DNA from 3 places in the Arthrobacter sp. Z1-9 genome. Region 2 is predicted to be linked to each of the others. Evidence: predicted binding sites of a transcription regulator. Region 2 holds the regulator's gene; each other region holds the start of a gene.

Region 1 (3,274 bases), 1.2 Mb from region 2:
TGACATTTTTGTCCACTGGTCCGCCATCCAGGGTGAAGGTTACCGGGCCCTCGACGAAGGCCAGCGCGTGGAGCTAGAAGTTGGCGAAGGCGAGAAGGGCCCGCAGGCAGAGAGCGTCCGGCCGGCCGAGTGAACCATCCGATCCTCCGTCCCGGACTCATCCGCCGGGCGCTCACCATGGCTGCCGCCTGCTCCACCCTGGCTCTGACTGCCTGTTCCGGCGTCACCGGTAATGCGCGGGTGGAAGCCGCAGAGGCTTCCGGCGACGGTACCCTGCGCGTAGGCCTGATTCTGGACAACACAGGCCAAAACGGCTTCCTCAACGCCCCGCAACTGGCCGCGGCCAAGCTCGCCGTGCAGGAGATCAATGCCGCCGGCGGGCACAAAGGCAGGCCTGTGGAGCTTCTTCCCGGCGACACAGGGCAGGACACGGCATTGCAGGCCCAGGCGCTGGTTGCCGCAAAGGCGGACGCCGTCATAGGTCCCACGGATTCGAGCCATGCCGCAGCGGCCATCGACATCCTTTCCCGCGCGCGGACTCCGCTCATCTCACCCGCCAACACCGCCGCAGGGCTGAGCAGTATCAGCAGCGGCGGCTATTACTTTCGAACCGCACCGGCCGACGTCGCGCAGGGTCCCGTCCTGGCAAAACTGGCCAAGGACGCCGGAGCCACGTCAGTTACGGTGATGTACCAGGAGGGCTCCTACGGCAGGGACCTTTCGGCTGCCGTCGCCGCTTCCGCCGAACAGGCGGGTATGGAAGTGCTGGCCAACACCGAATTCAAGGCGGGCGGTGCCGGCAGTGCGGCCAATGCTGCCGCAAACGCTGACCCGGGTGCCGTCATCGTCATAGCCCGTGATGGTGCGCAGGGCGCCCTGGCGGAACTGGCAAATTCGGGTGTTGACGGAAAGCGCATCATCCTCAGCGACGGCGCCTTCGGCCGTTACGGTCCAGGGCTGGCCGCCGGATACCTGGAGGGCGCCCGCGCGGTGGTTCCCGGACAACTTCCTGATGCCGATTTCCAGGCCAGGCTCCTGACGGTGGACCCGGGACTGAAGGACCTGTCTTTTACCGCCGAAGCCTATGACGCCGTCACCGTTGCGGCTTTGGCTGCTGCAAGGGCGCAGGACGACGGCGGCCGGTCGATTGCCGCCAACCTGATCGCTGTTTCGGGAGGATCAGCGGATAGACCAGCAGCGGACGCGTGCTTGTCCTACAAGGACTGCCTGGCACGGTTGAAAGCCGGGCCGGATGCCAATTACGACGGCGAATCCGGGGCGGTTGCCTTCGACGCCAACGGCGACATCACCACGGCCACCTTCACCGTCTACACCTACGGAGCCGACAACAACCCGGCAGCAAGCGGTCGCGAGACGGCGGGACGGGCTTCGCACTGAACCTCGCCGCCGCCGGCCGGCGGCACTGTTTTCCGCGCCCTTTCGCTTGCACTCTCACGTGGGGAGTGCTAATTATTGAGTTAGCACTCTGACGCACCGACTGCTAAAGCAAAGCTGGTTCCGGCCTGCGGCGCGCGGCACCGGGCGAGGAGCGAAGAAACACCTAACTGGAGTGAGATCCGCACCCGGAGGCATACAGAGGCCAACGGCAAAGGATCGTCCGTCGCGGGCACTGCAGCGAAGGTTCATTCTTAACGACTGTCCCGAAAGGACTATTGCCGTTATGGCCAAGATCATTGCATTTGATGAAGAGGCACGCCGCGGCCTTGAGCGGGGTCTGAACATCCTCGCCGACGCCGTTAAGGTCACCCTCGGCCCGCGTGGACGCAACGTCGTCCTCGAAAAGAAGTGGGGCGCCCCCACGATCACCAACGATGGTGTTTCCATCGCCAAGGAGATCGAGCTGGACGATCCTTACGAAAAGATCGGCGCCGAGCTGGTCAAGGAAGTTGCCAAGAAGACGGATGACGTCGCCGGCGACGGTACCACCACGGCTACCGTGCTGGCACAGGCGCTGGTGAAGGAAGGCCTGCGCAACGTTGCAGCCGGCGCCGACCCGCTGTCCCTCAAGCGCGGCATCGAGAAGGCAGTTGAGGCCGTCACGGCCGAGCTGCTGAACTCCGCCAAGGAAATCGAAACCAAGGAAGAGATTGCCGCCACGGCTTCCATCTCCGCAGGCGACGAGGAAATTGGTGCACTTATTGCCGAAGCCCTGGACAAGGTTGGCAAGGAAGGCGTCATCACGGTCGAGGAGTCCAACACCTTCGGCCTGGAGCTTGAGCTCACCGAAGGCATGCGCTTCGACAAGGGCTACATCTCCGCCTACTTCGTCACGGACACCGAGCGCCAGGAAACGGTCCTTGAGGATCCGTACATCCTGATCGTCAACTCCAAGATCTCCAACGTCAAGGAACTGGTTGCTGTCCTCGAAAAGGTCATGCAGTCCAACAAGCCGCTGCTGATCATCGCCGAGGACATCGAGGGTGAGGCACTTGCCACCCTGATCGTCAACAAGATCCGTGGCACCTTCAAGTCCGTCGCCGTCAAGGCTCCGGGCTTCGGTGACCGCCGCAAGGCCCAGCTTGCCGACATCGCTGTCCTTACCGGCGGCCAGGTTATCGCCGAGGAAGTTGGCCTCAAGCTGGAAACCGCCGGCCTGGAACTCCTGGGCAAGGCACGCAAGGTTGTTGTCACCAAGGACGAAACCACCATCGTCGAGGGTGCTGGCGACGCCGACCAGATCGCCGGCCGCGTATCCCAGATCCGCGCCGAGATCGAGAACTCCGATTCGGACTACGACCGCGAGAAGCTGCAGGAGCGCCTGGCCAAGCTGGCCGGCGGCGTGGCAGTCATCAAGGCCGGTGCCGCAACCGAGGTTGAGCTCAAGGAGCGCAAGCACCGCATCGAAGATGCAGTGCGCAACGCCAAGGCTGCTGTTGAAGAAGGCATCGTCGCCGGTGGCGGCGTGGCCCTCATCCAGGCCGGTGCCAAGGCATTCGCCAACCTGCAGCTCTCCGGCGACGAAGCAACCGGTGCGAACATCGTCCGCGTTGCCATCGATGCTCCGCTGAAGCAGATCGCCTTCAACGCCGGCCTGGAGCCGGGCGTTGTGGTGGACAAAGTCCGCGGCCTGCCCGCCGGCCACGGCCTGAACGCTGCAACTGGCGAATACGTCGACCTGCTGGCCGCCGGCGTCAACGACCCCGTCAAGGTAACCCGCTCTGCCCTGCAGAACGCGGCTTCCATTGCCGGCCTCTTCCTCACCACCGAGGCAGTTGTAGCCGACAAGCCGGAGAAGAACGCCGCTCCGGTTGGC
Region 2 (3,274 bases):
CGCGGCACTGTCGGCCACTTCTCGATACCCAGCACGGCCGGGCGGATGGCCTGCCAGACGTCAACGTAGGGGTGGCCAACGATCAGCACGTTTCCCTTGGCGCCGGGAGAGGCCATAACGGCGTCCGCTATGCGCGATTCTTTCGAATCAGGCACCAGGTGGTCCACGAGCACACCCAGCCGCCTGCCCGGCCCCGGCTTGAAATCGGCTACAGCCGCCGAGAGGTCATCAATGCCGTGCAGGGGTTCGACGACGATGCCTTCCACCCGGAGGTCATCTCCCCACACCTTCTCCACAAGTTCGGCGTCGTGCTTTCCTTCCACCCAGATGCGGCTTGCCTTGGCAACCTGGGCCCTCTGGCCGGCAACGCGGACCGAACCCGACGCGGTCCGGCCGGCGGCTGTACCAGGACCTGCGGCCGGCCGGGGAGCCGGCGGCATCAGGCGGATCGCCTGGCCTTCCAGGAGGAATCCGAAGCCCAGCCGGAACGAGCGCGACTTGCCGCGGCGGTCCTCCAGTGCCACCACATGCATTCCTCCCGATTTCTCCACCCGGGTCACCGCGCCAACCCAGCCGGACTGCACATCCTCCAGCACCATGCCGCGCTCCACGGGTACTTCGGGCAATTGCGTCCGGGCAGGCGCGGACAGGTCCTGGGCTCCCCAGTTCTGGTAATGCATGAATCACTCCGCCTAGCGCTAGATCACGGCCGGGAATTTCGCCCGGAGCGGTTCCAATGCTAACAACGGGGCGAGTCATAATAGACTGTTAGCACTTGGGCATGTCGAGTGCTAACCCCTGTAGCGTCACGTGCGGGCGGAACGGCTGCCCTGAACCCTGGATGGAGGTGGAGAGTGAGCGAGCCACGCAAACTGGAAGTACTGCGGGCCATCGTGGAGGACTACGTCCACTCCCGCGAGCCCGTCGGGTCCAAGGCACTGGTGGAGCGGCACCATCTCGGTGTCTCCAGCGCCACCATTCGCAATGACATGGCCGCGCTGGAGGACGAAGGGCTGATTACGGCGCCCCACACCAGCGCAGGCAGAATCCCCACGGACAAGGGCTACCGGCTCTTCGTGGACCAAATTTCGGCGGTGAAGCCCTTGTCCCAGGCGGAGCGGCGGGCCATCCAGTCCCTGCTTGAGGGCTCGGATGACCTCGACGACGTCCTGGAACGTACCGTCCGGCTGCTGTCCCAGCTGACAAACCAGGTGGCGGTTGTCCAGTATCCGCACCTCAACCGCGCACTGGTCCGCCACATCGAGTTCGTTCTCCTGGCGCCGCGGAAGGTGTTGGTGGTGCTGATCGCCAACAGCGGCAAGGTGGAACAACGGGTTATCGACGTCGGGCAGGATTTGGCGGATGACGCCCTTGCTGCGTTGCGCGCCCGGTTCCTTGGGTCACTGACCGGTACACCGCTGGCCCAACTGGGACAGTCCCTGCCCCCGGTAGTATCCGGTGTCGCTCCTGGACAACGGCAGGCAGCCCAGGCGCTGGCGCACGGCCTGGAAGGCCTGGCCCACAGCAGCCGCGAAGACCGCATGGTGATGGCCGGCACGGCCAACCTGGCCCGCTCCAACGTTGACTTCCCGCTCAGCATCGGTCCGGTACTGGAAGCACTGGAGGAGCAGGTGGTGATGCTGCGCCTGCTGAGCGAGATGGCGCAGGACCACCGCGGAGTGGCCGTGAGCATCGGCCGCGAAAACCCCTACGACGGCCTGGCGGAGGCATCCGTCGTGGCCACCGGCTATGGCCCGGACAGTGTCGCCAAAATTGGCGTGCTGGGCCCCACCAGAATGGACTATCCCACCACCATGGCCGCCGTCAGGGCTGTGGCCCGTTATTTGTCACGGATATTGGGGCCCTGACCGCAGTACGGCGCGCAAAAGCGCACAGCAGTCTATGCAGTACGCCTGCAGGCAGAACAACAAGGAAGAGATACGAACTTTGAGCAGCCACTACGAAGTCCTTGGAGTCTCACCGGATGCCACCGGAGAAGAGATCAAGAAGGCCTACCGCAAGCTGGCCCGGACCCTTCACCCGGACGTCAATCCCGGTGAGGACGTTGCGGACCGCTTCAAGGCAGTGACCCACGCCTACGAAGTTCTCTCGGATCCCCAAAAGCGGCGGGTCTATGACACCACCGGCAACGAGAACGGCACGGACAACGGGTTCGGCGGGGGAGCGTACGCCGGCCAGGGCTTCGCTTTCCAGGACATCTTCGACACCTTCTTCGGCGCCGGCGGCACCACCGGCCCCGCTTCACGGGTCAGGCGCGGGCAGGATGCGCTCATCAGCGTCCGGATCGAACTCCGCGATGCGGTGTTCGGGGTCAACAAGAAGCTCGAAGTGGACACGGCAGTGGTCTGCCCCACCTGTGACGGCTCGTGCTGCCGTCCCGGAACCCATCCGGAGCCCTGCGACATCTGCGGCGGCAGCGGCCAGGTCCAGAGGGCAGTGCGTTCCATCCTCGGCCAGGTCATGACCGCCGCCCCCTGCGGCACCTGTGAAGGCTTCGGAACCGTCATCAAGGACCCCTGCAACGAATGCAGCGGGCAGGGCCGGATCCGCAGCCGCCGTTCCCTGACCATCAAGGTTCCCGCCGGCGTCGCCACCGGCACCCGCATCCAGCTGTCCGGCCAGGGCGAGGCCGGTCCCGCCGGCGGGCCCGCCGGTGACCTCTACGTGGAGATCCGCGTCAACAACGACGCCACCTACGTCCGGGAAGGGGACGATCTCCACGCCACCTTGAACATTCCCATGACTGCAGCTGCGCTGGGAACCGATGTGACCCTCGAAACCTTCGACGGGCCCCAGGACATCGACGTCAAGGCCGGCACCCAGTCCGGGGAGATCATCACCCTGCGCGGTCTGGGCGTCACGCACCTGCGCGGCTACGGCCGCGGTGACCTGAAGGTTCACCTCCAGGTTGAGACGCCCGCAAAGCTCGATGCGGCGCAGGAGGACCTGCTGCGCCAGCTCGCCAAGCTTCGCGGCGAGCAGATCACGGACGGCAAGCTTGCTGCCAGCGGCGGCATGTTCGCCAAGCTTCGGGACCGGCTCGGTAACCTGTAGCGGTGAGCAACCCCGTCTTTTTCACTGCGCCCGGGTCCCTGGAAAGCATGGCGCCGCAAGGGATCTTCGTCCTGGAGGGGCCCGAAGCGCGGCATGCGGTCACGGTGAAGCGGCTCGCTTCGGGCGAAGCCGTGGACATCGTTGACGGTGCAGGCACGCGCATGAGCGGCAAGGTCACCGCCGCTTCCTCCTCGGGACT
Region 3 (3,274 bases), 690 kb from region 2:
GCGGAACGGCGGTGGCATCTGCATGGACCACGGTGGCGTTGGGGAAGGGGATGAGGTTCACCGTGGCGCAGGCGGCGGTGGTCTCGTCCATTTCCACCGCCGTCACGGTGATGTCCATCGACGCCAGCGCCAGTGAGTCCGCGGCCAGGCCGCAGCCCAGGTCCGCCACGTGCTTGATCCCGGCCTCGGCAAACCGCTGGGCGTGCCGGGCGGCCACGTTCAGCCTGGTTGCCTGCTCCAGGCCGGCCTGGGTGAACAGCATGCTCCGGGCGAATTCACCGAACTTGGCTTCGGCCCTGGTGCGGAGCCTGGACTGGGTCAGGACGGCCGAGACCATGGCGGGGGAGTGCCCGGCCTTGCGCAGGGCGGAGTTCAGTTCGAACGACGTGTCCTCCTGGTAGGGCCCCAAAGACGCCAAAAGGTCCCATCCCTCGGGGGTGAGCAGCGGCGCGATCTGGTCCTGGGGAGCGTGAGACATGCGTTCCAGCCTAGTGGAGGAGGGTCCGGCGGGATGCGGATAGTGTTGAAAGCATGGAAGAGAGCGCAGGTCCCGAGCAGTCCGGAGAACGAGCCAGGGACAGGGGCCCCGCCAGATTTGCCCGGCCGGCACTGATCGCCGGATCCCTGGTGGCGGTGGTGTGCATCGGGCTCCTGGTGGTGATCTTTTTCCTCGATACGTTCAACGCCACTGTCTACTCTGTGGGCGGTGACGACATCGCCGGTGACACCCAGGAAGCGCGGGACATCCGCGGGCTTTACGCCGGTGCCCGTGCCGGCAGCATCGCCGTTCTGGTTGCTTCCCTGCTGACGGCGGCAGGGGCGGCGGTGGTGCTTTACCGCGGGCGGGGTTCGGCCGCCGGCGAAGGTGAGGGCGGGGAGGACGTCGACTTCGATGACCTGGGACGCTGAGGCGCCTTTCCGCCGGCACTGGTGAGCAACACCCCGGAAATGACTAGGACGCCGCCGATCATCTGCGGCACAGTGACGGACTGACCCAGGGCCACGGTGATGATAGCGGTGAACACCGCGATGAGGTTCAGGTAGTTGCCGGCGTTGGCCGCGGTGGTCCGCTTCAGGGCAAGGTTCCAGAGCAGGTAGGAACCCAGTGAAGGAAACAGTGCGATGAACGCCAGGGACCAGCCCTCCGAAGGGGTCCCCGGCAGGCCGGCGCCCGTCACGAGGGCGAGCGGGGTCAGGACCACGGCCGCCATCGCCACCTGAACTGCCGTGGAGGTGATGGCGGGGATGCTCAGCCTGCGGGCGATGATCGTGTACAGCCCCCAGACGGTGATGGCCCCAAGGATCAGCAGCTCGCCCCTATTGATGGAAAACGTCAGCAGGCGCTGCAGCTCGCCGCCGGTGAGCACCAGCAGGACTCCGAGGAGGCCCAGGCCGATCCCCACCCAGCTCAGCGGGCGCGGCCTGTCCCGGAGGAGGACCACGGCCAGCACCATGATCAGCGCCGGGTTCGCGGCCGTCACCAGGGACGCGTTCAGGGCAGAGGTGTTCTGCAGGGCGCTGTAGAGCAACAGGGTGTAGCCGCTCATGCCCAGGGAACTCAGGAGCAGCAGGACCGGCCAGCGGCGCAGGACAGCCCGCCAGTCCGGCCGCTCCACCGCATGGGCCAGTACCAGCAACGGCACGGCGGCCAGCACCCACCGCCAGAACGTCAGCTGGAGCGGCTCCATGGTCTTCATGGCGGCCTGGCCGACCACAAAATTTCCGGCCCAGAAAAGGTTGGCAAGGATCAGGTAAACGGCAGCTCGCACCGCTCAAATGTACATGCGGGAAGTTCGCGAATGACGAAACGCTGGCACTCGCCTTGACCGAGTGCTAACCCTTACATAGAGTCTTCATTAGCACTCTCCCTAGGAGGGTGCTAACACATGAAGAGCTGCCAGCCAGGCTGCTGCCGGCACCGCGACGACGGTTTGCCAGCCACGGCGGAAAGCTTTCCAGTCCACGAATTTGCTGACGAAAAGGAGAGGTCCGAGTGTCGGTCTCTATTAAGCCTCTTGAGGATCGTATTGTTGTCCGCCCGCTCGAAGCCGAGCAGACCACGGCTTCCGGCCTGGTTATCCCGGACTCCGCGCAGGAGAAGCCCCAGGAAGGCGAAGTTGTTGCAGTAGGCCCCGGCCGCTTTGACGACAACGGCAACCGCGTCCCGCTCGACGTTGCTGAGGGCGACGTTGTTATCTACTCCAAGTACGGCGGAACCGAAGTCAAGCACAGCGGCACCGAGTACCTCGTACTGTCCGCCCGCGACGTCCTGGCGATCGTCGTAAAGTAACTCCCCGGATCCCCGTGCCGCTGGTCATGCGTTCTGCTGGTCAGCTGCGCGGGGTTCTGTCTTGAAAGGACAAAACCATGGCAAAGCAGCTTGCGTTTAACGACGCTGCCCGCCGGTCTCTTGAAGCCGGCATTGATAAGCTCGCCAACACCGTCAAGGTGACGCTCGGCCCGCGCGGCCGCAACGTCGTCCTGGACAAGAAGTGGGGCGCTCCCACCATCACGAACGACGGCGTCACCATCGCCCGCGAAGTTGAGCTGGACGACCCGTACGAGAACCTTGGCGCCCAGCTGGCCAAGGAAGTCGCCACCAAGACCAACGATGTTGCCGGCGACGGCACCACCACCGCAACGGTTCTGGCCCAGGCCCTGGTCAAGGAAGGCCTGCGCAACGTAGCGGCAGGTGCCGCTCCCGGCCAGATCAAGCGCGGCATCGAGGTTTCCGTCGAAGCCGTTGCTGCCCGCCTGCTGGAGAACGCCCGCCCCGTCGAAGGCACCCAGGTGGCCAGCGTTGCGGCAATCTCCGCCCAGAGCGAAGAAATCGGCGAGCTCCTCGCCGAGGCATTTGGCAAGGTTGGCAAGGATGGTGTGATCACCATCGAAGAGTCCTCCACGACGCAGACCGAACTGGTCCTCACCGAGGGCATGCAGTTCGACAAGGGCTACCTGTCCCCGTACTTCGTCACCGACGCAGAGCGCCAGGAAGCCGTCCTCGAGGACGCCCTTATCCTGATCAACCAGGGCAAGATCTCCTCAGTGCAGGAATTCCTGCCGCTGCTGGAAAAGGCGCTGCAGAGCTCCAAGCCGCTGTTCATCATCGCTGAGGACGTCGAGGGCGAGGCCCTGTCCACGCTGATCGTCAACCGCATCCGCGGCACCCTGAATGTTGTTGCCGTCAAGGCTCCGGGCTTCGGCGACCGCCGCAAGGCCATGCTGCAGGACATCGCCACCCTCACCGGTGCGCAGGTTGTCTCGCCGGAACTGG

What was found. The regulator HrcA, encoded in region 2, represses chaperone genes, less so after heat shock. The targets are predictions, from matches to a motif close to TTNGCACTCGNNNNNNNCGAGTGCNAA.
Region 1: groL (chaperonin GroEL) is a predicted target of HrcA. The motif match lies at 1,479-1,505, and genes of this name have one in related genera.
Region 3: groES (co-chaperone GroES) is a predicted target of HrcA. The motif match lies at 1,811-1,837, and genes of this name have one in related genera.

The regions. Positions count from the first base shown of each region.
Region 1 is NZ_CP096456.1:1,030,760-1,034,033, forward strand. Features, by position in the region: gene M1D93_RS04815 (cold-shock protein) at 1-133, shown strand, start outside; gene M1D93_RS04820 (ABC transporter substrate-binding protein) at 178-1,398, shown strand; gene groL (chaperonin GroEL) at 1,682-3,274, shown strand, end outside.
Region 2 is NZ_CP096456.1:2,221,927-2,225,200, reverse strand. Features, by position in the region: gene M1D93_RS10250 (DUF3097 domain-containing protein) at 1-680, opposite strand, end outside; gene hrcA (heat-inducible transcriptional repressor HrcA) at 855-1,868, shown strand; gene dnaJ (molecular chaperone DnaJ) at 1,948-3,075, shown strand; gene M1D93_RS10235 (16S rRNA (uracil(1498)-N(3))-methyltransferase) at 3,078-3,274, shown strand, end outside.
Region 3 is NZ_CP096456.1:2,916,340-2,919,613, reverse strand. Features, by position in the region: gene M1D93_RS13485 (THUMP-like domain-containing protein) at 1-478, opposite strand, end outside; gene M1D93_RS13480 (hypothetical protein) at 532-909, shown strand; gene M1D93_RS13475 (DMT family transporter) at 834-1,769, opposite strand; gene groES (co-chaperone GroES) at 1,994-2,290, shown strand; gene groL (chaperonin GroEL) at 2,368-3,274, shown strand, end outside.